Regions from separate parts of the Pseudomonas rossensis genome, predicted to be linked through region 3. Evidence: predicted binding sites of a transcription regulator. Region 3 holds the regulator's gene; each other region holds the start of a gene.

Region 1 (10,378 bases), on a different contig from region 3:
GGGTTTCCAGGCATCGACGGGCACTGGACGGCTGCTTTCGGCGGCGGCCGCGGTAATCGGTTCCAGTTCGGGAGGGAGTTCCCAGATCAGCTCCGGGGCTTCGACAGGGATTTCGTCGAGAATGAATTCAGGAGATGCAGCAGCTTCGCTGGCAATCGGCTCGCTGATTTCCGACGCCTTGACGCCTGATACCTCCAGCAACGCCAACCGTTGCTCGACCGCATTCAGCGCCACCTGCGCCTGTTCAAGCAGCCGGCTCTGCTCGTCAGCTTGTGACCCCAAGCGGCCGATGCGAATGGCCTGGGCAATGCACAACCCGAGCAGCGCGCCCAGCAGCGCATCGCTGAACGACTCATCGAGTACCCAGCCCAGCACCAGCCCAATCAGCATGAACATCCATTGCATGGTCGAATCCCTAAGCGCAGAGGCCAATCGAAGAAGATTAGCGCAGCCCGTACAGCAAAGATCGCAGCCTTCGGCAGCTCCTACACCGACCGCGTTCACCCAATGTTAGGTGAACGCTGACGGTAGGAGCTGCCGAAGGCTGCGATCTTTTCCGGGGCGTCAGTATATCGACCCGAACGAAGGCTTACTCCAAAGCTTTCCAGATATCCGTGGCGTACTCACGAATGGTCCGGTCGGACGAGAACCAGCCCATCCGGGAGGTGCTTAGCACCGCCGAACGCCACCATTCCTTCGAATCGTGCCAATGGGCTTCAACCCGCATCTGCGCGTCCCAGTAAGAGTCGAAATCGGCGCAGACCAGGAAGCGATCGTAGTCGATCAGCGAATCGATCAATCCTGTGTAACGGGAAGGATCATCCGGCGAGAACACCCCGCCGCGTATCGCTTGCAGCACGTCATTGAGCCGATGGGATGCGGCAATATCCGGCGTCGCGTTGAACTCATGGTTCTGCTTGCGCGCTTCAACCTGCTGAGCGCTGAGGCCGAAGATGAACATGTGTTCGACGCCAATACGTTCGCACATTTCGACGTTGGCCCCGTCCATGGTGCCGATGGTCAGCGCGCCGTTCAGGCCGAACTTCATGTTGCTGGTGCCCGAGGCTTCGAAGCCTGCGGTGGAGATCTGCTCCGACAAATCCGCTGCCGGGATGATGCTTTCCGCCAGACTGACGTTGTAGTTGGGCAAGAACACCACTTTCAGCAAACCGCGCACGGTCGGGTCGTTGTTCACCACCCGGGCGATGTCGTTGGTCAGCTTGATGATCAGCTTGGCCTGGTGATAACTGGCCGCCGCCTTGCCGGCGAAGATCTTCACCCGCGGCACCCAATCGATTTCCGGCTCGGCGCGAATGGCCTGGTACAGCGCAACGGTGTGCAACAGGTTAAGCAACTGACGTTTGTATTCGTGGATCCGTTTGACCTGCACGTCGAACATCGCCGCCGGGTTGACCGCAACGCCAAGTCGCTCGTGAATGATGTACGCCAGGGCTTTTTTGTTGTGCAGCCGCTGTTCGGCGAACGCTTTGCGGAACGCGGTTTTCTCGGCGAACGGCTCCAGATCAAGCAAGCGCTCTTCGGGGTTATCCAGCAGTTCCGGGCCGAGGGCATCGACCATCATCGAGGTCAGTTGGGGGTTGGACTGGTAGAGCCAGCGCCGGAAAGTAATGCCGTTGGTTTTGTTATTGATCCGCTCCGGATAGAGCTTGTGCAGTTCGGAGAACACCGTCTCGCGCATCAGTTGCGTGTGCAAGCCGGACACGCCGTTGACGCTGTGGGAGCCAAGGAACGCGAGGTTGCCCATGCGTACACGACGGCCGTTGTCTTCCTCGATCAGCGACACCGCGCGCAGCACTTCAAAGTCGTGAATACCTTTGGCGCGCAGCGAATCGATGTGTTGGGCGTTGATCAAGTAAATGATCTGCATGTGCCGCGGCAACATCCGCTCCATCAAACCCACCGGCCAGGTTTCCAGCGCTTCCGGCAGCAGCGTGTGGTTGGTGTAGGACAGCGTGTCGACGGTGACCTGCCATGCCGCATCCCACGCGACGTCATAGACATCGACCAGTTGCCGCATCAGTTCGGCAACGGCAATCGAAGGGTGGGTGTCGTTGAGCTGGATCGCTGCATGATCGCCCAGGGTCAGGACCGAGGTATGCATGTTGCGATGACGACGCAGCAAGTCCTGCAAGGACGCGGCGACGAAGAAATACTCCTGTCGCAGGCGCAGTTCCTGGCCCGCTTCGGTGCTGTCCGCCGGGTAGAGCACCCGGGAAATACTTTCGGCCCGGGCGACTTCTGCCACGGCGCCCAAGTGGTCGCCGGCGTTGAAGCGTTCGAGGTGCAAATCTTCCATGGCCCGGGCGCGCCACAGGCGCAGCGTGTTGACGCTCGCTCCGCGCCAGCCGACAACCGGCGTGTCATACGCAATCGCGCGAACGGTTTCCGCCGGGGTCCAGACTTGCTTGGACTTGCCCGCTTCGTCGGTGACGGTTTCGACACTGCCGCCGAAACCGATCGGGTAAACGACCTCTGGTCGCTCGAACTCCCAAGGGTTACCGAAATCCAGCCAGTGTTCGGTCTGTTCCTGTTGCCAGCCGTCGACGATGGCCTGCCGGAACAAGCCGTGTTCGTAACGAATGCCGTAACCGTGGCCGGCGATTCCGAGGGTCGACATGCTTTCCATGAAGCACGCGGCCAGACGACCGAGGCCGCCGTTGCCCAGCGCTGCGTCGGGTTCCAGCAGGCGGATGCGTTCAAGGTCGACGCCGAGCTCAGTCAGGGCCTCGCGGGCAACGTCCAACAGGCCAAGGTTGCTCAGGCTGTCGTAGAGCAGACGGCCGATCAGAAATTCGAGGGAGAGGTAATAAACCCGCTTTTGACCTTTGCGGTAGATCTGCCGGGTGTGATCCATCCAGTGCTCGACCATGTGATCGCGCGCCGCCAGGGCAATGGCTTCGAACCAGTCGTGGTCGAAGGCGTGATCCGGGTCTTTGCCCACCGCGTAGGTGAGTTTGGTCAAGACGGCGTCGCGGAATGCGGCCACCTCTGCTTCGCGAACAAGTGGTTCTTGAGTCATCGATAGGACCTCGAGCGAGCGTGGAGTTGTTGAGCCTAGACGGTCTGACAGGCCGTTGGAACTCTGGTTCGGCAGATTTTCCCGTTAGTGTGAGATAGATCGACATTACCTTGTCGCGCACCGGAAAGAATGCAGGGGCCGTGCCGGGTTACAGGTGTTATTGGGCGGAATACGAAAAAATCTGGCGAAAGGTTGTTCAAAAATCCACCAGTCCCGGTATGATCGCGCGCCCTGATGCACGCTGGTAACAACCGATGATGAAGTCCAACCTGATCGCCGCCGCGGAGATCGATCGCCTCGATACCTGGGCCAAGTACTCCGCCCCGATGTGTGGTTCGTGCGTTTCCAGCTGCTGCACCCTGCCGGTCGAGGTCAAGATCAAGGATCTGATCCGTATCGGCATCGTCGATGAATTCGAGCGCGGCGAGCCGCCGAAGAACATCGCCAAGCGTTTGCAGAAGGAAGGGATCGTCGAGCGTTACAACCAGAAGTCCGAGATCTTCACCCTTCAGCGCATGAGCAACAACGATTGCCTGTACCTGGATCGTAAGAGCCGTCTGTGCACTATTTATGAAAAGCGCCCGGATACTTGCCGCAACCACCCGAAAATCGGGCCGCGGCCGGGGTATTGCGCGTATAAGCCGAAAGAAGTGGCGCGCGAGACCAGCGAGAGCCGTCGGACCCTCGAGAAGTTCTGATGCGGAATCTCGCTGCCTGAACCGGCCTCATCGCGAGCAAGCTCGCTCCCACAGGGTTCAGTGCTGACCACAGATTTTGTGAACACCACCATTCACTGTGGGAGCGAGCTTGCTCGCGATGAGGCCAGCACAAACACCGCACAAATTCCGGACATACAAAAACGCCCCCGACCTTGCGGTCGGGGGCGTTTTTTTAGCTGTTAACTAAGTCGAGACTCAGTTACCGGCTTTCTTGGCAGCGCGGGTACGCTCGCTTTCGCCCAGGATCTTCTTACGAAGACGGATGGACTTAGGAGTGACTTCGCACAGTTCGTCTTCTTGCACGAACTCAAGAGCTTGTTCCAGGGTGAAACGGATAGGCGGAACCAGAGCGATGGTTTCGTCTTTACCCGAAGCACGCATGTTGTCGAGCTTCTTGCCTTTGGTTGGGTTAACGCCCAGGTCGTTGTCGCGGCTGTTGATGCCGACGATTTGACCTTCGTACACGTCTTCACCGTGACCCAGGAACAGTTTGCCGCGAGCTTGCAGGGTTTCCAGCGAGTAAGTCAGAGCCTTACCGGTAGCAACCGAAACCAGCACGCCGTTCTGACGGCCGGACATGTCGCCGGACTTCATCACGTCGTAACGGTCGAAGATCGAGGTCAGGATGCCTGCACCGGAGGTCAGGGTCAGGAACTCGTTACGGAAACCGATCAAGCCACGAGCCGGGATGTTGTACTCAAGGCGCACACGGCCCTTGCCATCCGGAACCATGTTGGTCAGGTCGCCCTTACGGATACCGATCTGTTCCATGATCGAACCTTGCGATTCTTCTGGCAGGTCGATGGTCACGTTTTCGTACGGTTCGTGCTTGACGCCGTCAACCATGCGGATGATCACTTCCGGACGACCAACACCCATTTCGAAGCCTTCGCGACGCATGGTTTCGATCAGTACCGAGAGGTGCAACTCACCACGGCCGGAGACTTTGAACTTGTCGGCGGTGTCGCCTTCTTCAACGCGCAGAGCAACGTTGTAGAGCAGTTCTTTGTCCAGACGTTCCTTGATGTTACGGCTGGTGACGAACTTGCCTTCACGACCGCAGAACGGCGAGTCGTTAACCTGGAAGGTCATGGAAACGGTTGGTTCGTCAACGGTCAGCGGCTTCATCGCTTCGACGTTCAGTGGGTCGCACAGAGTGTCGGAGATGAACAGCTGGTCGAAGCCGCTGATGCAGACGATGTCGCCGGCAGCTGCTTCGTCAACGTCGATACGGTGCAGACCGTGGTGACCCATCAGCTTCAGGATACGACCGTTACGGCGCTTGCCGTCGGCGTCGATAGCCACAACTTGAGTGTTCGGCTTGACGCGACCACGGGCGATACGGCCAACGCCGATAACACCCAGGAAGCTGTTGTAGTCCAGTGCCGAGATTTGCATCTGGAACGGACCGTCACGGTCAACTTTTGGAGCCGGTACGTGGTCAATGATCGCCTGGTACAGCGGGGTCATGTCTTCAGCCATGTCGGTGTGTTCCAGACCGGCAATGCCGTTCAGGGCCGAGGCGTAGACGACTTTGAAGTCCAGCTGTTCTTCGGTAGCACCGAGGTTGTCGAACAGGTCGAAGATCTGGTCCAGAACCCAGTCCGGACGCGCGCCTGGACGGTCAACCTTGTTGATGACCACGATTGGACGCAGGCCGGCTTCGAAAGCCTTCTTGGTCACGAAACGGGTTTGCGGCATAGGGCCGTCTTGAGCGTCAACCAGCAGCAGAACGGAGTCAACCATCGACATTACGCGTTCAACTTCGCCGCCGAAGTCGGCGTGGCCCGGGGTGTCCACGATGTTGATGTGGTGGCCGTTCCAGTTGATGGCGGTGTTTTTCGCCAGAATGGTAATACCGCGTTCTTTCTCCTGGTCGTTGGAGTCCATCACGCGCTCGTCGTTGAGCTCGTTGCGCTCCAGGGTGCCGGATTGACGCAAGAGTTTGTCTACCAGGGTGGTCTTACCATGGTCAACGTGAGCAATGATGGCGATGTTGCGTAGATTTTCGATCACTTGTGTATCTCGATCAGAGGATTCGGTGTGCTGACAAGTCTTGGCAGCGATTAACAGTAGAGTCCGGCAAAGCCGTTACAGCTTGACGGCGGCGTCGGGGGGCCGGTGACGCAGGCCACAGGCAAACAGCCCCGGGCACTTAGCTCGGTCGATAAACGCGCACATTGGCATGCCCCTCACTGAGCAAATGGTGGGCATGCAGGCGACTCATCACGCCTTTGTCGCAATACAGCAGGTACTGGCGAGTAGGGTCCAGTTCCTTGAAACGAGCGTTCAATGCATAAAACGGCATCGTTTGTACCTCAATGCCAACGAGTCCCAGCGGGTCGTCTTCAGCGGCATCCGGATGACGGATGTCGATGACGATCTGACCAGCCAGCGCTTCGCTGACTTCTTCGATCTGCAAATCCTGGCCCAATTCATCGATCACGCGATCGATCGGCACCAGTTTGGCGTTCTCGAGCGCACGCTCAAGTACTGCCATGTCGAACTGTTGTTCTTCGTACTCCACGCGTGGACGCTTGGCGTGGGTCTTGGGGTTCACCGAGATGACCCCGCAATATTCCGGCATGTGCTTGGCGAAGTCGGCAGTACCGATTTCGTTGGCCAGGTCGATGATGTCCTGCTTGTGACTGGCGATCAGCGGACGCAAGACCAGCTTGTCGGTCACGCAGTCGATCACGGACAGGTTCGGCAGCGTCTGGCTCGACACCTGGGAAATCGCTTCGCCGGTGACCAGCGCATCGATGTCCAGCCGATCGGCAATACGGGAAGCAGCGCGCAACATCATACGCTTCAAAACTACGCCCATATGACTGTTATCGACTTTACCGAGAATTTCTCCCAGTACTTCCTCGAACGGCACACTCACAAATAACACGCGTTGGGAGCTGCCGTACTTCTTCCAGATGAAGTGCGCGACTTCCATAACGCCCAGTTCATGGGCTCGTCCGCCCAGATTGAAGAAGCAGAAATGGCTCATCAGCCCTCGCCGCATGATCTGGTAAGCAGCAACGGTGGAATCGAAGCCGCCGGACATCAGCACAAGCGTCTGTTCCAGGGCACCCAGCGGATAACCGCCGATGCTGTTGTGCTGGCTGTGGATCACGAACAACCGTTTGTCGCGAATTTCGATGCGAACTTCGATTTCCGGGTCTTTCAGCGAGATTCCGGCGGCGCCGCACTGACGACGCAATTGGCTGCCGACGTATTTCTCGACGTCCATCGAACTGAATTCATGCTTGCCGGCACGCTTGCAGCGCACCGAAAAAATCTTCCCGGCCAACGCATCACCAAAGTGCTGCTTGCACTTGGCGACGATGTCGTCGAAGTCACCCAACGGGTATTCGTCGACCTGCAGGAAATGTGCGATGCCCGGCATGCAGCTCAGGCGCTCGGTCATCTCCTTCAGGGCTTTGGGCTCGCTGACCCGGGTTTCCAGCTCGAGATTGTCCCACACACCGTTCACCACCACAGCCGGGTCCAGGTCGCGGAGCACAGTACGGATGTTTTTGGCCAACTGGCGGATGAAACGCATCCGTACCGGGCGGCTCTTGATGGTGATCTCGGGGAAGACTTTTACGATTAGTTTCATGAAAACAGCGCGCGCTGGGCCAGCCGAAAAAGGGGGGCGCGGATTATAGCGGAAATTGCTCAAGGTTTAACCAGTTAATGTGCAGAAGGTTTTGCGCGCACCAAAACAGGTCATTTGTTGAATTTAACGCTACATTGTAGGGCGAGATTTTCCGCTTACAGATGCTTTGTGCCTTTATAAGCGTGAAATTGGCGCAAAAAACCCATGGTGGGGCACTGGCATGCAATTTGCTCCCTTGTGAGGTAGGTTGCCTTGGCAGAGTATTCGCGCCGGCATCACCCACATTCCAAGGGCATCCACTACTAAGCCCGAAGCCACCCGGAGGACACTATGTCGAAGTCGGTTCAACTCATCAAAGATCATGACGTCAAGTGGATTGATCTGCGCTTCACGGACACCAAAGGCACTCAGCACCACGTGACCATGCCGGCTCGCGACGCGCTGGATGAAGCTTTCTTCGAAGAAGGCAAAATGTTCGACGGTTCCTCCATCGCCGGCTGGAAAGGCATCGAAGCTTCCGACATGATCCTGCTGCCGGACGACAGCACTGCCGTTCTCGACCCGTTCACCGAAGACCCAACGCTGATCATCGTTTGCGACGTCATCGAGCCTTCGACCATGCAAGGCTACGATCGCGATCCACGTGCGATCGCCAAGCGTGCCGAGGAATACCTGAAGTCGACCGGTATCGGCGACACCGTTTTCGTTGGCCCGGAGCCTGAGTTCTTCATCTTCGACCAGGTTAAGTTCAAGTCGGACATTTCCGGCTCGATGTTCAAAATCTTCTCCGAACAAGGTTCGTGGATGTCCGACCAGGACATCGAAGGCGGCAACCATGGCCACCGTCCAGGTATCAAAGGCGGTTACTTCCCGGTTCCACCGTTTGACCACGACCACGAAATCCGTACCTCCATGTGCAACGCCATGGAAGAAATGGGCCTGGTCATCGAAGTTCACCACCACGAAGTGGCAACTGCCGGTCAGAACGAAATCGGTGTGAAGTTCAACACCCTGGTAGCCAAGGCTGACGAAGTTCAGACCCTGAAGTACTGCGTACACAACGTGGCTGTCGCTTATGGCCGCACCGCGACCTTCATGCCTAAGCCGCTGTACGGCGACAACGGTTCGGGTATGCACGTTCACCTGTCCATCGCCAAAGATGGCAAGAACACCTTCGCTGGCGAAGGCTATGCCGGCCTGTCCGATACCGCTCTGTTCTTCATCGGCGGCATCATCAAGCACGGTAAGGCCCTGAACGGCTTCACCAACCCGTCGACCAACTCCTACAAGCGTCTGGTCCCAGGTTTCGAAGCTCCGGTAATGCTGGCCTACTCGGCTCGCAACCGTTCCGCTTCGATCCGTATTCCTTACGTGTCCAGCCCTCGCGCTCGCCGTATCGAAGCTCGCTTCCCGGATCCGGCAGCCAACCCGTACCTGGCCTTCGCTGCACTGGTCATGGCCGGCCTGGACGGCATCCAGAACAAGATCCACCCTGGCGACGCAGCTGACAAAAACCTGTACGACCTGCCGCCTGAAGAGGCGAAAGAGATCCCACAAGTTTGCGGCAGCCTGAAAGAAGCCCTGGACGAGCTGGACAAAGGTCGTGCGTTCCTGACCAAAGGCGGCGTTTTCAGCGACGACTTCATCGACGCTTACATCGCTCTGAAAAGCGAAGAAGAAATCAAGGTACGTACCTTCGTACACCCACTGGAATACGAGCTGTACTACAGCTGCTGATCCGGTAGCGCCTGCGCAAGCGGCGTGACAAAAAAGAGGCCTCCTTCGGGAGGCCTTTTTTGTGGGCGGGAATTTTCAGGCAAAACGCTTTTGCATTTTTTTGAAAATAGTTCTGTGAAACTTTCAAGCAATTTTCATTTACTGTCCCGGGACTTTTCGGAAGGAACATCAGATGAAATCAGCATCAGCCTCTCTTTATTCGCTAGCGTTGTTTCTTGCGGCGCTAACACCTGCCTGGGCTGCGACTGAAAGTTCCCATTCCTCTGATCAGGGCAAACACTGGCTGGTGGAAAAAACTTCCGACGACAGCCGGTTTCAAACTGCCCTTCTCAGCGGAAATACGCGCTATGACGGCAAAACCGGCGAAGCCCTATTGGCGATAAGTTGTCATCCTGATAACCCGATGAGTATGTCCCTGACTATCCCGACACAGCGACTTGGCTTCAATGCCGATGATTATGAAGGCCCGGGCGCGCCGGCAAACGGACCATTGCGCCTGACAACCAGCACGCGCGCGCCCATCAGCTATCTGGTTAGCGGTTGGGGCTCAGTAAGGAGCCTGCAAGGAGATGGTTGGGTGTTTGAGTTTGGTATGACCATCAACAAGCGCGAGTTGCATTACTGGCTCACTGACACTGCCCATGGTCAACGTGTAACTTTGACACTGCCTTCCCGCAAGAGTGATACCCCACTGATTGCAGAGTTTGTATTGCCAGAAGACGACAGCGGGTTGCGCAAGGCTATCGGGCCTTGCCTGTAACCAACTATGCCAACCCACGCCCGTAACCTATGCTGCAATCCAACGCTTTCGTTTCTGGTCGATTTTATGGGTCGTGGTTTTCTACTGATGTTGCTGTTGATCGCCCTGCCCGCCGCAGCGCAGATCTACAAGTACACCGACGCCGACGGCAACACCGCCTATAGCAATCAACCGCCCGATGGCGTGAAGGCTCAGCCGGTCGAGTTGCCACCGCTTAACAGGGTTGAGCCCCAAGCCCCTTCTGCGCCATCTGTCGAAGCCACAAGTCGAGAACAGCCGCGCAGCGTTTACGAGGTGCTGGAGCTGACCAACTTACCCACTACCGAAGCGCTGCGTGCCAACAACGGCACCTTCACCGTCAACGTGCTGATCAAACCCCGCCTGCAAGGCCCTCATCTGTTCAGGCTGTTGCTGGACGATCAACCTTACGGCCAGCCGAGCAACGTGCCGATCCTGCAACTGGTGAACGTTGATCGCGGCACACACAGCCTCGCGGTGCAGGTGATCGACGG
Region 2 (10,378 bases), on a different contig from region 3:
ACACCCCCGTACGTGACAGCGGCGGTAAGGTGATTGCTGTTCTGTTCGTAGGATTCGACTACACCGACGCGCAGAACGCGCAGTTCGCCAACCTCAAGCGCTTCCGTATCGGCCAGACCGGTTCCCTGGCGCTGCTGGATGAGCAGAGCAAATGGCTGGTGCCGATCGCGGGCGTACAAGCGCTGGATCAGGCGACTCCGACCATCGTTGGCTTGGCGAAAACGCCGGGCAAGGGCGAGTTCTGGAGCGACAAGTCCGAAGATTTCTACAGCATTGCCGTGCCGTTTGAAGGCGGGCCGTGGTCGGTGGTGGCGAGCATGCCGAAAACCGAAATTCGGGCCGTGACCTGGAGTGTCGGGATTCAGTTGGCGATTGGCAGTCTGTTGGCGATGTTGATCGCTGTGGGTTCGGCGGTCTGGTTGCTGCGCAGCAAACTGGCGCCGCTGGGTGATCTGGTGCGTCAGGCGGAAGCCTTGGGTGCCGGTGATTTGAGCGTGCGTCTGAACGTATCGAGTAACGATGAGATCGGTCAGCTGGCTCGCGCGTTCAACCAGATGAGCCAGGCGCTGTCGACCATGGTCGAGCACATCCGCAAGGCGTCGCAAGAGGTCAACAGCCGTGCCCAGGCCTTATCCGGTCTGTCCGGTGGCGCCTATGAAGGGATGGAGCAGCAGTCGGGCGAAATCACCAGCATGGCCGGCGCCGTGGAAGAGTTCAGCGCCACCTCCCTGAACATTGCCGACAACATGGGCAGCACTCAGCGTCTGGCTCAAGAAAACGCACAGCAAACCCAGATCGGTCGTACGTCGATGGACGAAGCGTCCTCGTCCCTGGAACAAATCGCCGGCGCGCTGAACAGCACGGCGACGGTGATCAATACCTTGGGTCAGCGCTCCCAGGAAATCGGCGGCATTGTCGGTGTGATTACCTCGATTGCCGATCAAACCAACCTGCTGGCGCTCAATGCCGCCATCGAAGCCGCTCGTGCCGGCGAGCAGGGGCGTGGTTTTGCCGTCGTGGCCGATGAAGTTCGCAACCTGGCCTCACGCACTCGCGAAGCGACCGACGAAATTTCCGGCATGATCCAAAGCATCCAGCAGGAAACCGGTAACGCCATCAGCACCATGGAGCAGGGCAACCTGTTGATGCAGGAAGGCCTGTCGCGCAACGCCAACGTGGCTTCGGCCCTGGCGCGGATCGATGAGCAAAGCCGCTCGGCCGGTCAGCAATTCGCGGCGATCACCACCGCCACTCAAGAGCAGAGCAGTACCGCAACCTTGCTGAGCAGCAACCTGCAAAGCATTGCCCTGGCGAACAGTGAGCAGCGTGAAGTGGTGTCCAATCTGGCGATCACCGCCAAAGAGCTGGAGAAGCTGGCGGCGGATTTGCGGCATGAGGTTGACCGGTTCCGTTGAGGCACCGCCGCATTCTTTCTCTGCCATGAGCTGAGTTGTGTTGTTTTTAAGCTTGATGAAACGTTTCAGCAAGTCTATAAAAATGGCACAACTCCAAGAAAGGCTCCTGTCATGACTCCGCTCAAACTCATCATCGCTCTCGGCGCGCTGTCGGCTACCTCCCACGCCATGGCCTGGGACTACGTATTGCTCGACACCGACAAAGCAGCCCAGAACTGGCAGATCACCAGTCAGCAACTCGGCATCAAAACTGACAAACCTTTCTCGGTCACCCTGCGCACCTTGCACGGAGGTCGGCAGGAGGGCGTCAGCATCGTCGACATCGATAACGGCACCCTGAAACTCTCGGTGGTGCCGACCCGCGGGATGAACGTCCTGCAGGCGTCGGTCGGTAATGTGCGCATGGGTTGGGATTCGCCAGTCAAGGATGTGGTCAATCCGTCCTTCATCGAACTCAACGGTCGCGGCGGGTTGGGCTGGCTTGAGGGCTTTAACGAACTGGTCGCCCGCTGCGGCTACGAGTGGGTCGGTCACCCCGGCATGGATAACGGTGAACTGCTGACACTCCACGGTCGCGCCGCCAACATCCCGGCCAGCAAAGTCACTTTGCACATCGATGAAAAAGCGCCTTACACCATCAGCCTGCGCGGCGAGCTGAAAGAGCAGGCGTTCAAGAAAGTCGACTTCTCGGTGCTGACCGAACTGGTCACCGAGCCCGGCAGCGCAGCATTCGCCCTCAACGACACCCTCACTAACAACGGCGATTATCCAAAGGAGTATCAGGCGTTGTACCACAGCAATTTCAGCACTCCATTCCTGGAGCAGGGCGCCCGATTCGCCGCACCGGTGAAACAGGTCTCGCCGTTCAATGACAAGGCAAAAGGGGATCTGCCGGACTGGCAAACCTATCGCGCACCGACCAAGGACTACGACGAGACGGTTTACAACGTTGTGCCATATGCCGACGCCAAGGGCGATACGCTCACCGTGTTGCATAACAAGGCCGGCAGCCTAGGGGTTTCGGTGGGTTTCAATACTCAACAGTTGCCGGTGTTCTCCCTGTGGAAAAACACGGACACCCAAGGGCAGGGCTATGTCACGGGTCTTGAGCCAGGAACGAGCTTTTCCTACAACCGCCGGTATCAGCGGCCACTGAATCTGGTGCCAACGATTGCTGCCAAGGAGCAGAAGCAGTTCCAGATCAGCTACAGCTTGCTGGCGGACAAGGGGGCTGTGGATAACGCGTTGAAGCGAGTGAACGAGATTCAGGGCGGGCGGCAGACTGAGGTGCGGCAAACGCCGTTGGTGGATCTCACCAAGGAATAATCCCTGCTAATTTGTGCTCGGCCGGTATTGCAGCGCCTCGGCCAAGTGCTCGCGGGTGATGCCATCGATTTGTTCAAGGTCCGCCAGGGTGCGCGCCACTTTGAGCAGTCGATGGGCTGACCTCAGCGACAAAGTCAGTCGTTCACACGCAGTTTCCAGCCAGGTTTCGTCGATTGTGGATAACTTGCAGTGTTTGCGCAGGCCTGGCAGATCAAGAAAGGCGTTGGCGCAGCCCTGGCGTTTGTGTTGCCGCTCTCGTGCATCGGCGACCAGCACTGCGGCAGTGGCCGTGTCGTCTCCGGCCTTCAACGCTGGATTCAACGCCGTAGCTTCACGGGCGACGGTCAGGTGCAGGTCGATGCGATCCAGCAGTGGGCCCGACAGTTTGTTGCGATAGCGCTGGACCATGTCGGGTGTACAAGAGCAACGGCCGCTTGGCTCGCCAAGATATCCACAGGGGCACGGGTTCATTGCCGCCACCAATTGGAATCGCGCCGGGAATCGCACGCGGTCACGGGCGCGGGAAATCACGATGTGCCCGGACTCCAGTGGCTCCCTTAAAACCTCCAATACTTTGCGATCAAACTCTGGCAGCTCATCCAGGAACAGAACGCCATGGTGGGCGAGGGTGATTTCGCCGGGTTGCGGTTTAGAACCGCCGCCTACCAGCGCGGCACCTGAGGCAGAGTGGTGGGGCTGGCGAAACGGTCGCTGCGGCCAATGGCTCAGCGGCACGCAGCTAGCGACCGATTGAATCGCCGCAACTTCCAGCGCTTCGCTCTCCGCCAGTGGCGGTAAAAGCCCAGGTAAACGGCTCGCCAACAGGGTTTTTCCTGTTCCCGGTGGACCGCTGAACAAAAGGTTATGAGCCCCTGCCGCCGCAATCAGCAACGCACGCTTGGCTGAGAGTTGGCCCTGCACTTCATTTAAATCGGGATAGGGTTTGCTGGCGTAGAGCAATCCATTGGAAACATAAGGTTCAACCGGCGTGTGGCCATTGAAATGCGCGACCGCTTCGAGCAAATGATCCACCGCGATCACCTTCAACCCCGACGCCAGGCACGCTTCCTCGGCATTCGCCCGCGGCACCATCAACGAGCGTCCGGCCTTGCGTGCGGCCAGCGCTGCCGGCAACACTCCCCGAACTGCCCGCACCGCGCCTGACAGCGCCAACTCCCCCAGGCACTCCACATCATCCAGCGTCAGAGTCGGCACCTGCACACTGGCTGCCAGAATCCCCAAGGCAATCGCCAGGTCGAAGCGCCCGCCGTCTTTTGGCAGGTCGGCGGGCGCGAGATTCAGCGTGATGCGCCGCGCCGGAAACTGCAGGCCCGAGTTGATGATCGCACTGCGTACTCGATCCTTGCTTTCCTTCACTGCTGCCTCCGGCAAACCGACCATCGTCAGCGATGGCAAGCCATTGGCCAGATGGACTTCGACGGTTACCGCGGGCGCATCCACGCCAATCTGGGCGCGGCTGTGGACGATGGAGAGGGACATGGTCGTTCCTTGAGCTGAAGAGCACCGCTTCCTGCGGTTTTTGAAGGGTAGTTGTGAGGTAGCGCTTGAGCTTGGTAATTCAGGCGCAAAACTTTCGCAGAATGTTGCTGGCCAAAGCCGTAACGCGATCTGTAGCAGCTGGCGGAGCCTGCGTTCGGCTGCGCAGCAGTCGTGAAACCGAATTGCTCGGTTTACCTGACGTAGCGCGTGCTCTGATTTTACGACTGCTGCGCAGCCGAACGCAGGCTCCGCCAGCTGCTACAAAGGTTGCGTCGGGGCTGGCATTGTTTGTCAGGCGTTACGAGAGCTGGTTTTTGTAGGACTGGTCCGAGATGGATGAAGGGGTCGGTGAAAGCGCACTAGCGCTATTGTGTGATCGAGGGGCTACTTATGATCACGACTGATCGAGTCCTCGGAGGAAAAATGAACACTATTGGAATGCGGCCGATTCATCCTGGCGAAATCCTTGAAAAGGAGTTTCTTGAGCCGTTGGGCATTACTGCGGCGGGTTTGGCTTGCTCGCTGAGTGAGTTCGAAGTTGAGATATGTCACCTGGTGGCGCAGAGCAGAGGTGTCGGTCCTGACCTTGCAAAGAGGTTATCCATCCACCTGAAGACCACGCCCGAGTTCTGGCTGAACCTGCAATCGAGCTACGATCTGCGCAGGACCGATATCGAGCGTGGTTGAGGTTCGAATGCTTACAGCGATTGCAGCGCTCGCGTAGCTCTTTTCCACCACGGCAGATTGACCGCACGCGATGCCTGCTCGCCACTCGGCAACATCTGCGGAACGTCTTGCAGCCGAATCCACGGCTGGTTATTCCAGTGCAACAAACTCAACGATATCTCCGGCCAGTTCAGCAGGCTCAGGATCGGGCGTTCGATTGAGGTGGGTTGCTGGGCGTCTCTGAGGGCTGGGACGACGTCGTGGGTTAGCCATTCGCGCAGCGCCCGATATTCGGGGCAGTAGTGGTAGACGAGTAGTGCGTAGACGCCGGATTCGCTGATCATCAGGGTGTTTTCGATGCTGCCGTGGATGAGCATTCGTAATGTTTGGTGTTGGTCGGGATCGAGTTTGCGGACGGCGCGTTCGTCGAGGTAGAGGCGCAATAGACGGCCTAGATCTCGGGCGCTAAACCAGGCCTGGTTTTCCAACAGCAGGGCGTGGAGATGGAGTTTGTGGCGGGTGAAGACTTGGGGGATTAGATAGTTTTCTTCCATGGTGCAGTTCTCGGGATCAAATGAAGAAAACTGCCTCTGATCGTCGCCAAACGAAAAGGGTGGCAGCCATGCGCGGGTTGGCGAACCGGTGACGCCCGAAAACCGGCAGACCCGAAGGTCTCCCACGCATAGCCGCCATAATTCGAGATGGGAACGTCGGGGTCTTCCGGGTCGCCAAACCCAGAGCTGAACATTCAGCTGGGGATGAGCATAGAAACTGGAGGCCTTACGACGCAATCGGACGGCGGTGTGATTTTTGTAGGACGTTGCCGAGAATGTGGCGGGGCGGAAGATCAAAAGATCGCAGCCTTCGGCAGCTCCTACAGGGGTGGTCTGTCTCGTGTGGGATGGCTGGTAGACCGAGGCGACTCCATTCGCGGGCAAGCCCGCTCCCACAGGGAATGTGGTGTTATTCGGAAGGTGGATTGAGCTTCGCTTCCAGCTCCGCAACCTTCGCCTCAAGACTTTCCAACCGTGCACGAGTCCGTGCGAGCACAACCATCTGGCTATCAAACTCTTCCCGGCTCACCAGATCCAGCTTGCTGAAGCCGCTCTGCAACAGAGCCTTGAACTGGCTTTCGATTTCGCTTTTCGGTAGCGGGGTGTCGCCGCTGAAGAGGCGGGAGGCGGTGCCGCTCAGGGCATCGAGGAAGTCTTTGGGCGCGAGCATGGGAAATGTCCTGTCAAACAATGGCGGGCAGTGTATCACGCAGTGTCTATAGTCAATCTCGCAGTCAAGGGTGCACGCTTTTCGCGCATGCGGATGGACGGCCGCGCACTGTTGTTGTGCGTATCCGTCGAGCCATGGGAGCGAAGCAACTTGCGGCAGCGGCCAAGGGCCTGAAATCAGTGGGTTTCGGCGAGATGGCAAGCTTTCTGCTTAGTCGGTAGTGACCCATGCACTGATGCAGTCGCTGCGACGAATGCAGTGCGCCAAGCGGAACGGGGAAGTGTTTCGTGCGGAGTGGTTAGCAGGCGTCGGACGGGCAGGTAAGGCCGACGATGCGTTACAAAGCCAGGCACTGCGCTTAGACTTGAGTCGGGTTTGTTTTCCTGGGGCAAGTCCACCAATTCGGGAGAGAGTTTTCATGAAGCTAGTCACTGCCATCATCAAGCCGTTCAAACTGGACGACGTACGCGAGTCGCTGTCCGAGATCGGCGTGCAGGGCATTACCGTTACTGAAGTCAAAGGCTTCGGTCGGCAGAAGGGTCACACCGAGCTGTATCGCGGCGCGGAATACGTGGTCGATTTCCTGCCAAAGGTGAAGATTGATGTCGCCATTGACGACAAGGATCTTGACCGGGTTATCGAGGCGATAACCAAGGCTGCCAACACCGGCAAGATCGGTGACGGCAAGATCTTCGTGGTCAATCTGGAACAGGCGATTCGCATCCGTACCGGCGAAACCGATACCGACGCAATCTAGGCCGCCACACACCCAACGCCCCAGGAGAAAACAATATGACTCTGCGTACATTCGCAGGGCTAGGAGCCCTGTTGTCCCTCGTAATGCCCAGCCTGGCTATGGCGGCAGACGAAGTGGCGGCCCCAGTCCTCAACTCCGGCGACACCGCCTGGATGATGACCTCGACAGCCCTCGTGCTGTTCATGACCATTCCCGGCCTCGCGCTGTTCTACGGCGGCATGGTTCGCTCCAAAAACATTCTTTCCGTGATGATGCAGTGCTTTGCCATTACCGGTCTGATCAGCATTCTGTGGGTCATTTATGGCTACAGCATCGCGTTCGACACCACCGGCATGGAGCAGGGCGTCGTCAACTTCAACTCATTCTTCGGCGGCATGGGCAAGGCATTCCTTGCCGGTGTCACGCCATCGAGCCTGACCGGTCCCGCGGCGCTGTTCCCTGAGGCGGTGTTCATCACCTTCCAGATGACCTTCGCCATCATCACCCCTGCGCTGATCGTCGGTGCCTTCGCCGAGCGGATGAAGTTCTCCGCCATGCTGATCTTCATGGGCGTCTGGTTCACCCTGGTTTATGCACCGATTGCGCACATGGTCTGGTCCGGTAACGGCGGCCTGATGTGGGACTGGGGCGTGCTGGACTTCGCTGGCGGCACCGTGGTGCACATCAACGCCGGTGTGGCCGGTCTGATTGCCTGCCTGGTACTGGGCAAACGCAAAGGCTTCCCGACCACCCCGATGGCGCCGCACAACCTCGGTTACACCCTGATGGGCGCTGCAATGCTGTGGGTTGGCTGGTTCGGCTTCAACGCCGGTTCCGCTGCTGCGGCCAACGGCACTGCCGGTATGGCGATGCTGGTGACCCAGATCGCAACTGCCGCCGCTGCATTGGGCTGGATGTTCGCCGAGTGGATCACGCACGGCAAACCAAGTGCTCTGGGTATCGCTTCGGGTGTTGTGGCCGGTCTGGTTGCAATCACGCCAGCCGCTGGCACCGTGGGCCCGATGGGCGCTCTGGTCATCGGTCTGGCAGCCGGCGTGGCGTGCTTCTTCTGCGCCACTACCCTGAAACGCAAACTCGGCTATGACGACTCCCTGGACGCCTTTGGCGTACACGGTATCGGCGGTATCCTCGGCGCGATCCTGACCGGTGTCTTCGCCGCTCCGGCCCTGGGTGGCTTCGGCACCGTCACCGACATCGGTGCACAGGTCTGGATTCAGATGAAAGGCGTGGGCTTCACGGTGATCTACACCGCGATCGTCACCTACATCATCCTCAAGGTCCTGGACGCCGTCATGGGTCTGCGTATCACTGAGGAAGAAGAGGCGGTCGGTATCGATCTGGCACTGCACAACGAACGCGGCTACAACTTGTAAGTACGCGCACAAAAAAACTTGCCCGGCTTGCCGGGCATTTTTTTGTCTGGAGTTTGTCAGTGAAGGAACTGCTGAAAGGTTTTTTCGTACACGTTTAGTGGCGTTTACGACGGGCGTTTTTCTGCGGCCAATGGCTTACATGATTGAAGGAATATTAGGGCCTTTGTTTTTTCCCAGAGCGCGCTAGAATGCGCCCCGAACGTGCGGAGAACTGTATGTGGCAACAGACTCTGATTACCCTGCGGGCGAGGCCCCGGGGCTTTCATCTGGTAACGGACGAGTTACTCGCCGGCCTGCCTGAACTCAAGGCATGTCGGGTCGGTCTTTTGCATTTGTGGCTGCAGCATACCTCGGCGTCGTTGACCATCAACGAGAACGCCGATCCGGCGGTACGTCGCGACTTCGAACGATTTTTCAATCGTCTGATCCCACAAGGAACAGACGGCTATGAGCATAACGACGAAGGCCTGGACGACCTCCCGGCGCACTTCAAGGCCAGCGTGCTTGGCTGTCAGCTCAGTTTGCCGATTTCGGCAGGCCGACTGGCGCTGGGAACCTGGCAAGGCGTTTATCTGGGCGAGCACCGTGATCATGGCGGTGCCCGTAAAGTCCTCGCCACCGTGCACGGTGAAGGGGCATAAACCGCTGGTTGCCAGCGGTTGTTGAATTTTTTCCGGCGGCCATCGACAGATGGCGAAGCTGGGCTATAACTAATCTGCTTTTCGCAAGTCATGAGGTAGAACATGAGCGACGATGATCTGGAAAACGACGACCTCGAAGTAGGCGACGACGAAACCGAAGAAGGTCTGGAAACAGCAGCGGAAGACGTTGCTGACGACGATGGCGGTGAAGCGCCCGTTCCGACCGCCAAAGGCAAAGCCAAGGCAGCGGTATCGGTCGATGAGCTGCCGAGCGTCGAAGCGAAAAACAAGGAGCGTGATGCTCTGGCGCGGGCCATGGAAGAGTTCCTGGCCAAGGGCGGCAAGGTGCAGGAAGTGGAGGCCAATGTGGTCGCCGATCCGCCCAAGAAGCCTGACAACAAGTACGGCAGCCGGCCTATCTAAGCGCCTGCCCTTGCTTGCTGAAAAAGCCCGCCGTCGCTGCGGGCTTTTTCATGGGTGAAACAAAATTTGAAGTCTGCGGTGATCCTTGTGGGAGCGGGCTTGCCCGCGATGGCGACGTCACATTCACAATTGTTGTCGCCTGACACACCGCTATCGCGGGCAAGCCCGCTCCCACAGGTTTTGTATTAGGCTGAGGTCGTATTCCACCTAGCCAACAACGCCGGCAACTCGCTCAGGCTGCGAATCTCGGCATCCGGTGCCTTCTCGGCTTCCCAAACCTTGCCAGCCGGGTTAAACCAGATCGCCCGCAATCCCGCCTGCTGGGCGCCGGCAATGTCGTCACCCGGATGATCGCCGATATGCACGGCCGTTTCAGCCGTCGCCCCCCCCCGTTGCAACGCCTCATGAAACAGTCGCACATCCGGCTTGCCGATGCCGATGTCTTCGGCGCACAAGGCAAACTTGAAGTAGTCCGCCAGCCCTAACCGGCGCACATCGGCGTTGCCATTGGTGATCACGCCGAGGGCGTAGTGATTGGCCAGCGTCTCGAGGGTCGGTTGCACCTCCGGGAAGATTTCCAGCTGATGCCGGGCATGCAGAAACACTTCAAAACTCTGATCGGCCAGGTCTGCGGCCTGATCATGGCTGTAACCGGCTTCTTCCAGCGCATGGAACAAGACGCGGCGGCGCAGGGCGCTGATGCGGTGCTTGAGGCCCGGCTCACTGCTCAGGATCCGCTCGCGAATCGCCCACAAATGCTCCACCGGCACGGCGCCCAGATTTGGTGCATGTTCGGTCAGCCATTCACGCAATATGGCTTCGGCGCTGACGATCACCGGGGCGGTGTCCCACAGGGTGTCGTCGAGGTCGAAGGTGATCAATTGGATTCTCATGACTCATCGCCTTTGATTCGTTTGGCCCGTGGATGGGCGCTGTCGTAAACCGTCGCCAAGTGCTGGAAGTCCAGGTGGGTGTAGATCTGGGTGGTTTTGATGTCCGAGTGACCGAGCAATTCCTGAACCGCCCGCAGGTCCTGGGACGACTCCAGCAAAT
Region 3 (10,378 bases):
CACGTTCAGCTGAAAGTTGCAGCCTTCGCCCTCGACTTCTACTAGGGTTCCTGGCAGCTTTCCTTCAAGGAAGCTCTTCACTTCTACGGCCTGCATGCTCAACCTCAATCGGCGCCCTGTGCGCGCGGGTCGGACATCATACAAAAAAGCCCCGCGCCTGCGAACCCCGCGAAGCAGGACTCTGACGGGGGGCTTCTTCATAGATGCGGTTAGGGATGCGCCAACAGCTCGGTCAATTCGCTGACCTGAGCGATTTCGCGCATGTCTTCTGGCATCCCGCGGATGCTCAGCGCCTTGCCGGCCGCCTCTGCATCACGCATGAAGCACAGCAGCAGCGACAAGCCGACACTGCTGGATTTCAACACTGCCGAGCAATCGACCACCAGTGCAGCGGCCTTGCTGGAGTTGATCAGCGCCTGCCCCTGCTTGCGCAAGCCAGGGCCGGTGCGGTAATCCAGCATGCCGCTAAGCGCCAGCTCGCCGGATTCGCTCATGCGAATGGCCGACACACTCATTGAGCTTGCGTCTCAGTGGTTTGCTTCTGGCTGGTTTCCTTGGCTTTGGCGACTTCCCCGGCCCAACCATTGATGGTCTTGTCCAGGTCGTTACCATTGCGCTGCATCGCATCAGCGAACTGATCACGGAACAACTTGCCGATGTTAATGCCGTTGATGATTACGTTACGCAGTTTCCACTCGCCACTGATCTTTTCGAGTGTGTAAGACACAGGAAAGATCGCACCGTTGGCACCCTTGACCGTCATGGCAACGCTTGTACGGTCTCCCGACTCATCCTTGGCAGGGTCGACGACGATCCCCTGATTGTTGTACTCGAGCAAAGCGTTGCCATAAAACTGGAACAGACCCTTTTTGAAATTTTCTTCAAAGGTCTTCATCTGCGCAGGCGTGGCTTTGCGTGAATACTTGACCGTCATGATGCTTTTGGAAATGCCTTCGGCATCCACCACAGGCCCGACGATGGTGTTCAGCGCGGTATAAAAATCTTGCGGATCTTGTTTGTACTTTTCTTTGTTGGCGGCAAGATCCGCCAGCAACCGGGTCGTGGTGTCCTGTACCAGATCGTGCGCCGAAGGCGCCGCCACGGCGTTAGCCACCAACGGCAGGGCTGCGAGTAATACCAACAGGCCACGTCGCAAGGTAGAGATCATTCAAAAGCTCCTCATTTGGCGTCTTTGCTTACGGTATTGAGCAGAAATTTACCGATCAGGTCCTCAAGCACCAACGACGACTGCGTGTCGTGGATGGTTGAACCATCCTTGAGCAAGGTTTCTTCCCCGCCCACGCTGATACCGATGTACTTCTCGCCCAACAGACCAGCGGTCAGGATAGATGCAGTGGAGTCAGTCGGCAGGTTATCTACGCGCTTTTCCAGCTGCATGGTCACTCGACCGGTGAAACTGTCGCGGTCCAGATCGATCGCCGTGACCTTGCCGATGGTCACACCGGCCATGGTCACTTTAGCTCTGACAGTCAAACCGGCGATATTGTCGAAATACGCGTAAGTTTTATAAGTATCGGTGGTTGCGCTCGGGGACAGGCCACTCACCCGCAACGCCAGCAACAGCAAAGCCAGGATGCCAGCCAGCAAGAAAAGGCCGACACCGATTTCCAGGGTGCGGTTTTGCATCAGAAATCTCCAAACATCAAGGCGGTCAGAATAAAGTCCAGGCCGAGTACGGCCAAAGAGGCATACACCACGGTCTTGGTAGTGGCACGACTGATCCCCTCGGAAGTGGGCTCGCAGTCATAGCCTTGGAATACGGCGATCCAGGTCACGACAAAGGCGAAAACAATGCTTTTGATGATGCCGTTGAGCACATCGTCAGCAAAGGTCACGCTGTTCTGCATATTCGACCAGTAGGAACCTTCATAGACGCCCAGCCAGTCGACGGCCACCCATGAACCACCCCAGATGCCCACCACGCTGAAGATTATCGCCAGCACAGGAAGGGAAATGAAGCCGGCCCACAGGCGGGGGGCAATGATGTACTTGAGCGGGTCAACACCAATCATTTCCAGACTGGACAACTGCTCGGTGGACTTCATGTTGCCGATTTCGGCAGTCAATGCCGAACCGGCGCGCCCGGCGAATAACAACGCCGTGACCACGGGCCCCAGTTCGCGCAACAGCGTCAGGGCAACCATCTGGCCGACCGCCTGCTCCGAACCGTAGCTGGATAGAATATTAAAGCCTTGCAGCGCCAGCACCATGCCGATGAATACCCCGGAGACCACGATGATCACCAGGGACATTACGCCCACCGAATGCAGTTGCTTGATCAGCAAGCCAAAACCGCCGCCAATGCCGCCACGGCCAAGCAAGGCATGAAACAGGAATATCGCCGAACGGCCGAACACCCCCAGCACGTCAATGCCAGAGTGGCCGAACCGGCGAACCCGTTCTATTAGTGAAATCTTGCGCATCAACGCTGCCCCAGAAGATCTGCGCGGTAATCCGTCGCTGGAAAGTGATAGGCGACCGGACCGTCAGGCTCGCCTGTCATGAATTGACGGATGCGTGGCTCCTGCGAGTTCATCAACTCCTCGGGAGTGCCCTGCCCCAACACCTGGCCTTCGCCGACGACATAGATGTAATCGGCGATGCTCGCGGTCTCGGCCAGGTCGTGGGAGACCACGATACTGGTGATGCCCAGCGCATCGTTGAGCAGGCGAATCAGGCGCACCAGTACGCCCATGGCGATGGGGTCCTGGCCGACAAAGGGCTCGTCATACATGAGGATTTGCGGATCGAGGGCAATCGCCCGGGCCAGAGCGACACGACGTTTCATGCCGCCGGACAACTCGTCAGGCATCAGGTCGATGGCGCCACGCAAGCCCACGGCCTGCAATTTGAGCAGGACAATGTCCCGGATCATCTCTTCCGGCAGTTCGGTATGAACGCGCAGCGGAAAGGCGACGTTCTCGAACACATCGAGATCGGTGAACAGTGCACCACTCTGAAACAGCACGCCCATGTGCTTTCGCGCATCGAACAGATCACTGCGCGACAGTTTCGGCAGGTTCTGTCCATTGACCCAGACTTCGCCTTTGGTGGGCCGCAACTGTGCGCCCATCAGCCGCAACAGCGTAGTCTTGCCACACCCGGAAGGCCCCATGATGCCGGTGACCTTGCCGCGCGGGATACGTATATCGACGTTATTGAAAATGCTGCGCGTTCCGCGCTTGAAGGTCAGTCCCTTCAGCTCGACCGCGTAGGCTTTATCGGCACTCATCTAAACTCCTTGCGATGCAGCCTCTCACTCGGACGCCTGACTTTCTGGCGAAAGCACATACCTCCCGGGCAGGCCGAACTGGCGGCGAACTATATCACTGCAAAGGCCAAGCGCCCAAGGCCCAAGCCGGGCCATGTTGAGGAACATGACGGGGTAAAAGCTTCTATTTAGGGGTATTCGGTAACATGGAATGACAAAGCGCGACGAACTTGCGTGAGGGTTTCGATCATTACCGTTATAATCGCCGCCTTTTCATCAGGCTATACGATTTCTGACATGAGCCAATCCAGCGACCTGATTCAATCAGCACAACGCACCATCCGCCTCGAACTGGAAGCCGTACAAGGCTTGTTGCCCCGTATCGACGCAGATTTCGTACGCGCTTGCGAGATGATTCTGGCCAGCAAAGGGCGCGTGGTTGTGGTCGGCATGGGCAAATCGGGGCACATCGGCAACAAGATCGCCGCCACCCTGGCCAGCACCGGCACCACGGCCTTTTTCGTGCACCCGGCCGAAGCCAGCCACGGCGATATGGGCATGATCACCCGCGACGACATCATCCTGGCGCTGTCGAACTCCGGCTCTACCAATGAAATCGTCACCCTGCTGCCGCTGATCAAACGCCTGGGCATTCAATTGATCAGCATGACCGGCAACCCTGATTCACCGCTGGCGAAGGCTGCCGAGGTCAACCTCAACGTGCACGTCGAGCACGAAGCCTGTCCGCTCAACCTGGCACCGACCTCGTCGACCACTGCCGCGCTGGTCATGGGCGACGCCCTGGCCGTTGCGCTGCTGGAAGCACGCGGTTTTACCGCTGAAGATTTCGCTTTTTCCCACCCCGGCGGCGCACTTGGCCGACGCCTGCTGCTGAAAGTGGAAACCGTCATGCACGCCGGCGCAGAACTGCCCCAAGTGCAACGTGGCACGCTACTCAAGGACGCCTTGATGGAAATGACCCGCAAGGGCCTGGGCATGACCGCGATTGTGGAGGCCGACGGCAAACTGGCCGGGATCTTCACCGACGGCGACTTGCGCCGCACCCTTGACCGGACCATCGACATCCACCATACGACCATCGACGAGGTCATGACTGTTCACGGCAAGACCGCCCGGGCCGATATGCTGGCAGCCGAAGCCCTGAAAATCATGGAAGACCATCGAATCAACGCGCTGGTAGTGGTGGACAAGGAGGACCGTCCGATCGGCGCCTTCAACCTGTCCGATCTGCTGCGTGCAGGAGTAATGTGATGAGCACCGACCTGTTGCAACGCGGCAAGAACATCAAACTGGCGGTTTTTGACGTCGATGGCGTACTGACCGACGGACGCCTGTACTTCCTCGAAGACGGCAGCGAATTCAAGACGTTCAACACCCTCGACGGCCAAGGCATCAAGATGTTGATGGCAGCCGGTGTGCAGACCGCTATCATCAGCGGCCGCAAGACCCCGGTAGTCGAGCGACGAGCGAAGAACCTCGGTATTCCACACGTGTACCAGGGGCGCGAAGACAAACTGGTGGTGCTCGACGAGCTTCTTGCCCAACTCAACCTAAGCTATGAGCAAGTCGCCTATCTCGGCGACGACCTGCCGGACCTGCCAGTGATTCGCCGCGTCGGCCTGGGTATGGCGGTGGCAAACGCTGCCAGTTTCGTCCGTGAACACGCCCACGGCATCACCCAGGCCCGCGGTGGCGAGGGTGCCGCTCGCGAATTCTGCGAATTGATCCTGCGCGCGCAGGGCCGCCTAGATGCGGCCAACGCCGCGTACCTGTGAGCCAACTATGCTGAGCAAAAAGATTCGCAAATTCCTGGTGTTCGGTTGCATCGCAGCGATATTCGCGGCGGTCGGCTACTGGAACATCAGCCCGGAACGCTTCCTCGATCAGCCGGTGGCAAAGATCGATGAAACCGCGATCGACTATTACGCGATCAACGCCCACAGCGTGCAGTACCTGCCGGACGGCAAACTGCAATACGAAATGACGTCCGACAAGGTTGAACACCTGAAAGCCACCGAAGTGACGCTGTTGACCAATCCCGACCTGAACATGTTCCGCGGCACCGAGTTCCCGTGGCACGTCCAGAGCGAGCACGGCGAAGTGAATCCCGACGGCACTCAGGTCGAACTGATTGACTCGGTGCGCATCACGCGCTTCGACGAGAAAAACCGCAAGACCCTGATTACCACCACCCGCATGACAGTGTTCCCGCAGCAGCAATATGCGCAGACCGAGCAACCCGTTAGAATCGACGGCGCTGGTGGTGTGTCGACTGGCAAGGGAATGAAAGCGTATTTGAAAGAAAGCAGGATACACCTGCTATCTAACGTAAGAGGACAGTATGAGGCTCGTTAAAACCCTCCCTATTTTGCTCGGTCTGAGCGCAGCACTGGGAAGCGTGAGCGCCTGGGCTCTGCCGAACGATCAAGAGCAGCCTATCCGCATCCAGGCCGACGATGCCCAACTGGACGACAAGAATGGTATTGCCACCTATAAAGGTGACGTGATCATTACCCAGGGCTCGATGATTGTTAAAGGCAATACTGTAACCATCACCCGCACCCCGGCCGGCGACATCGACGTGGTGACTTCGGTGGGCAATCTGGCCTACTTCGAGCAGATGCAGACGGCTGGCGACACCAAGCCGGTTCAGGGCTACGGAGTGACCATCCAGTACCACGCCTCGCAAAACCGCGTCGTATTGATCGATCGTGCCAAAGTCATCGACAAAGACAATAACGTCACCCAAGGCGAGAAAATCGTCTACGACACGGTCAAAAAGCTTGCGAGCGCCGGTCGCGCGACGGGCAACAAGGTCACCGAGTCGCGTCCGCGCATCGACATGGTGATCCAGCCGAAGAAGAAAACCGACGAGCAAAAGGCCCAGTAATGGCAACTCTGAAAGCTCAGCATCTGGCCAAGAGCTACAAGAGCCGCCAGGTCGTGCGTGACGTCAGCCTGTCGATCGACAGCGGTCAGATCGTCGGCCTGCTGGGTCCCAACGGCGCCGGCAAGACCACCTGCTTTTACATGATTGTCGGCCTGGTACAGGCCGATCAGGGCCGCGTACTGATCGACGACCTGGATGTCAGCCACCAGCCTATGCACGGTCGTGCGAAGGCCGGTATCGGCTATCTTCCGCAAGAAGCATCGATCTTCCGCAAACTCTCGGTAGCCGACAACATCATGGCGATCCTCGAGACCCGCAAGGAACTTGACAAGGTCGGTCGTCGCAAAGAGCTGGAAAGCCTGCTGCAGGAATTCCACATCAGCCACATCCGCGACAACCTCGGGATGAGCCTGTCCGGTGGTGAACGCCGCCGTGTGGAAATCGCCCGAGCACTGGCCACCAACCCGAAATTCATCCTGCTCGACGAACCGTTCGCAGGCGTGGACCCGATTTCGGTGGGCGACATCAAGCAGATCATCTATCACCTCAAGGCCAAGGGCATTGGGGTGCTGATCACTGACCACAACGTCCGTGAAACCCTGGATATCTGCGAAACCGCCTACATCGTCAACGATGGTCAGCTGATCGCCGAAGGTGACTCTGCCACCATCCTGGCCAACGACCTGGTCAAGGAAGTGTATCTGGGCCATGAGTTCCGCCTGTAAGCACTGAGGTGTCTGGCTGGTTGCTCGGGCGCTTGTCTCGATAAAAAATCAACATTTTTTTATTGTTACAGCGCTCTAGGCAAACGCTGCAGTTTCGGGCATATAATTTGCTTATGTTTGGCGCTCCGGCGCCCTGTAGTGGATGGCGCATGTGCGCCGGCGAATAAGGTGTTAAGCCCCTGCCATGAAACCATCGCTAGTCTTGAGAATGGGCCAGCAGCTGACGATGACACCGCAGCTGCAACAGGCCATCCGCCTGCTCCAATTGTCGACCCTGGACCTGCAACAGGAAATCCAGGAGGCCCTGGAGTCCAATCCGATGCTCGAACGCCAGGAAGAAGGCGACGACTTCGATAACGCCGACCCCTTGGCCGACAAAGCCGAACAGCCACCCAACGCCGATGTTTCGGAACCCTCCTACCAGGAAACCGCCCCGACGGTGGACAACCTCGAGGAAGGCGATTGGAACGAGCGCATTCCCAACGAACTGCCCGTCGACACCGCGTGGGAAGACGTCTACCAGACCAGCGCCAGCAGCCTGCCGAGCAACGATGACGACGAGTGGGATTTCACCACCCGTACATCGGCCGGCGAAAGCCTGCAAAGCCACTTGTTGTGGCAACTGAACCTGGCCCCGATGTCCGACACCGATCGCCTGATCGCCGTGACCCTGATCGACTGCATCAACAATCAGGGCTACCTGGACGAAACCCTCGAGGAGATTCTCGAAGCCTTCGACCCGGAACTGGACATCGAACTGGACGAAATCGAAGCCGTCCTGCACCGCATCCAGCAATTCGAACCCGCTGGCATCGGCGCCCGCAACCTGGGCGAATGCCTGCTGCTGCAATTGCGCCAGTTGCCCGCCAAGACGCCTTGGCTGGTCGAGGCCAAACGCCTGGTCACCGATTACATCGACCTGCTCGGCAGCCGCGATTACAGCCAGCTGATGCGTCGCATGAAGCTCAAGGAAGACGAACTGCGCCAAGTGATTGAACTGGTGCAGAGCCTCAACCCGCGCCCAGGCTCGCAAATCGAGTCCAGCGAAGCCGAATACGTCGTTCCCGACGTGATCGTACGCAAGGACAACGAGCGCTGGCTGGTGGAACTGAACCAGGAATCCGTGCCACGACTGCGGGTCAACGCTCAATACGCCGGTTTCGTGCGCCGCGCCGACACCAGTGCCGACAACACCTTCATGCGCAATCAGTTGCAAGAGGCCCGCTGGTTCATCAAGAGCCTGCAAAGCCGCAACGAAACCCTGATGAAAGTCGCCACTCAAATCGTCGAGCATCAGCGCGGCTTTCTTGAATACGGCGACGAAGCCATGAAACCGCTGGTCCTGCATGACATCGCCGAAGCGGTGGGCATGCACGAGTCGACGATTTCACGGGTGACTACGCAGAAATTCATGCATACCCCACGGGGCATATATGAACTGAAATACTTTTTCTCCAGCCACGTCAGCACCTCAGAGGGCGGTGAATGCTCGTCCACGGCGATCCGCGCGATCATCAAAAAACTGGTTGCCGCGGAAAATCAGAAAAAGCCGTTGAGTGACAGCAAGATCGCTGGTTTACTGGAGGCACAAGGCATTCAGGTGGCTCGCCGCACCGTCGCCAAGTACCGCGAATCCCTCGGGATCGCGCCTTCGAGCGAACGCAAGCGGTTGATGTAGAGCCACGCCACAGCGTTCCAGTGGCAGGCATTTCTGCCTGCCGCTTTATGCACTGGCAACGAAGGAGAAGCTGTATGCAAGTCAACATCAGTGGACACCAACTGGAAGTGACCGAACCTCTTCGCACCTACATCGGCGAAAAACTCGAACGATTAGAGAGGCATTTCGACAAGATCACCAACGTGCAGGTCACGATGACGGTCGAAAAGCTCAAGCAGAAAATCGAAGCCACGCTGCATATTCCCGGCAATGAAGTGGTCGCAAACGCGGAGCATACCGATATGTACGCGGCGATCGACGCACTGACCGACAAGCTGGATAAACAACTCAAAAAGCATAAGGAAAAGACCCAAAGCCTCCTCCAGGGCGCGACCGGTCGTTAACACTCCCAACCCATGATCCGACTTGAAAGCATCCTGACCCCCGGCCGTTCTCTCGTGAACGTGCCGGGCGGCAGTAAAAAGAAAGCCCTCGAGCAAATTGCCAACCTGATCGCCCGGGAAGTGCCGGATCTGGAGATGCAAGATGTCTTCGAGGCTTTGATTGCCCGTGAAAAACTCGGTTCCACCGGTTTTGGCAACGGCATCGCCATCCCACACTGCCGCCTGAAGGGTTGCACCTCGCCCATCAGTGCATTGATGCACCTTGACGCACCCATTGATTTCGACGCCATCGACGGCGCCCCGGTTGACCTGCTGTTCGTTCTGCTGGTCCCTGAGGCGGCTACCGATGCGCACCTGGAGTTACTGCGCCAGATCGCCAGCATGCTCGATCGCAAGGAAGTGCGCGAAAAACTGCGCAGCGCCCCGAGCAATGAAGCCTTGTATCAGGTTGTCCTGGACGAGCAAAACGGTCATTAATCATGCGCTTGATCATCGTCAGTGGCCGCTCCGGCTCAGGTAAAAGTACCGCACTCGATGTTCTCGAGGACAACGGCTACTACTGCATCGACAACCTGCCCGCCGGCCTGCTGCCGGAACTGGCCGAACGCGCGTTGATCCACACCGAACTGGCGCAACCGCTGGTTGCCGTATCGATCGATGCGCGTAACTTGCCGAGTCACTTGTCGCGGTTTCCCGAACTGCTGGAAGAAGTGCGCAGCCGGCATATCCAGTGTGATGTGCTTTATCTGGACGCCGACGAAGAAACCTTGCTCAAACGTTTCTCGGAAACCCGCCGTCGTCACCCGCTGAGCAATGCCAATCGCTCGCTGGCCGAGGCCATCAACGATGAGACCGCCCTGCTCGGGCCGATTGCCGACCTCGCCGATCTCAAAGTAAACACCACCAACCTGAACCTGTATCAGCTGCGAGATACCATCAAGCTGCGCCTGCTGAACCAGCCGGAACCCGGTACGGCGTTCCTGGTGGAGTCTTTCGGCTTCAAGCGTGGCATGCCGGTGGACGCTGATCTGGTATTCGACGTGCGCTGCCTGCCGAACCCTTACTGGAAGCCAGAGTTGCGCGATCAATCCGGGCTCGACCAACCGGTTGTCGAGTACCTGGCGGCACAGCCGGACGTCGAAGAGATGTTCCAGGACATCTCCACCTACTTGTTCAAGTGGCTACCCCGCTTTGCCGCCAGCAACCGCGCTTATGTCACCATTGCCATTGGCTGCACCGGCGGCCATCACCGCTCCGTCTACCTGACCGAACGTCTGGGCCAAGCCCTGCAAAAATCTCTGAAGAACGTCCAGGTTCGCCACCGCGACCTCAGCTAAAGGATTCACACCGCGATGCCTGCTCTGGAAATTGAAATCATCAACAAGCTGGGCCTGCATGCCCGCGCTTCTGCAAAATTCGTTGGCGTCGCCGGTGAGTTCAAGGATTGCA

What was found. The regulator sigma-54, encoded in region 3, starts transcription at its own class of promoters, with help from an activator protein. The targets are predictions, from matches to a motif close to ANTGGCATNNANNTTGCTNT.
Positions count from the first base shown of each region.
Region 1: glnA (glutamate--ammonia ligase) is a predicted target of sigma-54. The motif match lies at 7,584-7,603, and genes of this name have one in related genera.
Region 2: glnK (P-II family nitrogen regulator) is a predicted target of sigma-54. The motif match lies at 6,325-6,344, and genes of this name have one in related genera.

Region 1 covers NZ_JBBWCB010000002.1:47,506-57,883, reverse strand. Annotated here, with positions in the region: gene WLY71_RS01100 (DUF2339 domain-containing protein) at 1-405, opposite strand, end outside; gene WLY71_RS01095 (glycogen/starch/alpha-glucan phosphorylase) at 590-3,040, opposite strand; gene WLY71_RS01090 (YkgJ family cysteine cluster protein) at 3,295-3,738, shown strand; gene typA (translational GTPase TypA) at 3,955-5,775, opposite strand; gene thiI (tRNA uracil 4-sulfurtransferase ThiI) at 5,915-7,369, opposite strand; gene glnA (glutamate--ammonia ligase) at 7,700-9,106, shown strand; gene WLY71_RS01070 (hypothetical protein) at 9,279-9,866, shown strand; gene WLY71_RS01065 (DUF4124 domain-containing protein) at 9,933-10,378, shown strand, end outside.
Region 2 covers NZ_JBBWCB010000048.1:3,217-13,594, forward strand. Annotated here, with positions in the region: gene WLY71_RS14830 (methyl-accepting chemotaxis protein) at 1-1,415, shown strand, start outside; gene WLY71_RS14835 (aldose 1-epimerase family protein) at 1,527-2,741, shown strand; gene WLY71_RS14840 (YifB family Mg chelatase-like AAA ATPase) at 2,748-4,241, opposite strand; gene WLY71_RS14845 (HigA family addiction module antitoxin) at 4,665-4,928, shown strand; gene WLY71_RS14850 (BRO-N domain-containing protein) at 4,940-5,461, opposite strand; gene WLY71_RS14855 (accessory factor UbiK family protein) at 5,871-6,131, opposite strand; gene glnK (P-II family nitrogen regulator) at 6,550-6,888, shown strand; gene WLY71_RS14865 (ammonium transporter) at 6,924-8,261, shown strand; gene WLY71_RS14870 (secondary thiamine-phosphate synthase enzyme YjbQ) at 8,477-8,902, shown strand; gene sutA (transcriptional regulator SutA) at 9,005-9,325, shown strand; gene WLY71_RS14880 (HAD family hydrolase) at 9,511-10,218, opposite strand; gene xerC (tyrosine recombinase XerC) at 10,215-10,378, opposite strand, start outside.
Region 3 covers NZ_JBBWCB010000030.1:4,204-14,581, forward strand. Annotated here, with positions in the region: gene WLY71_RS10715 (BolA family protein) at 1-96, opposite strand, end outside; gene WLY71_RS10720 (STAS domain-containing protein) at 210-515, opposite strand; gene WLY71_RS10725 (MlaC/ttg2D family ABC transporter substrate-binding protein) at 512-1,168, opposite strand; gene mlaD (outer membrane lipid asymmetry maintenance protein MlaD) at 1,180-1,647, opposite strand; gene mlaE (lipid asymmetry maintenance ABC transporter permease subunit MlaE) at 1,647-2,444, opposite strand; gene WLY71_RS10740 (ATP-binding cassette domain-containing protein) at 2,444-3,253, opposite strand; gene WLY71_RS10745 (KpsF/GutQ family sugar-phosphate isomerase) at 3,530-4,504, shown strand; gene WLY71_RS10750 (KdsC family phosphatase) at 4,504-5,028, shown strand; gene lptC (LPS export ABC transporter periplasmic protein LptC) at 5,036-5,608, shown strand; gene lptA (lipopolysaccharide transport periplasmic protein LptA) at 5,595-6,143, shown strand; gene lptB (LPS export ABC transporter ATP-binding protein) at 6,143-6,868, shown strand; gene WLY71_RS10770 (RNA polymerase factor sigma-54) at 7,053-8,546, shown strand; gene hpf (ribosome hibernation-promoting factor, HPF/YfiA family) at 8,621-8,929, shown strand; gene ptsN (PTS IIA-like nitrogen regulatory protein PtsN) at 8,942-9,406, shown strand; gene rapZ (RNase adapter RapZ) at 9,409-10,266, shown strand; gene WLY71_RS10790 (HPr family phosphocarrier protein) at 10,282-10,378, shown strand, end outside.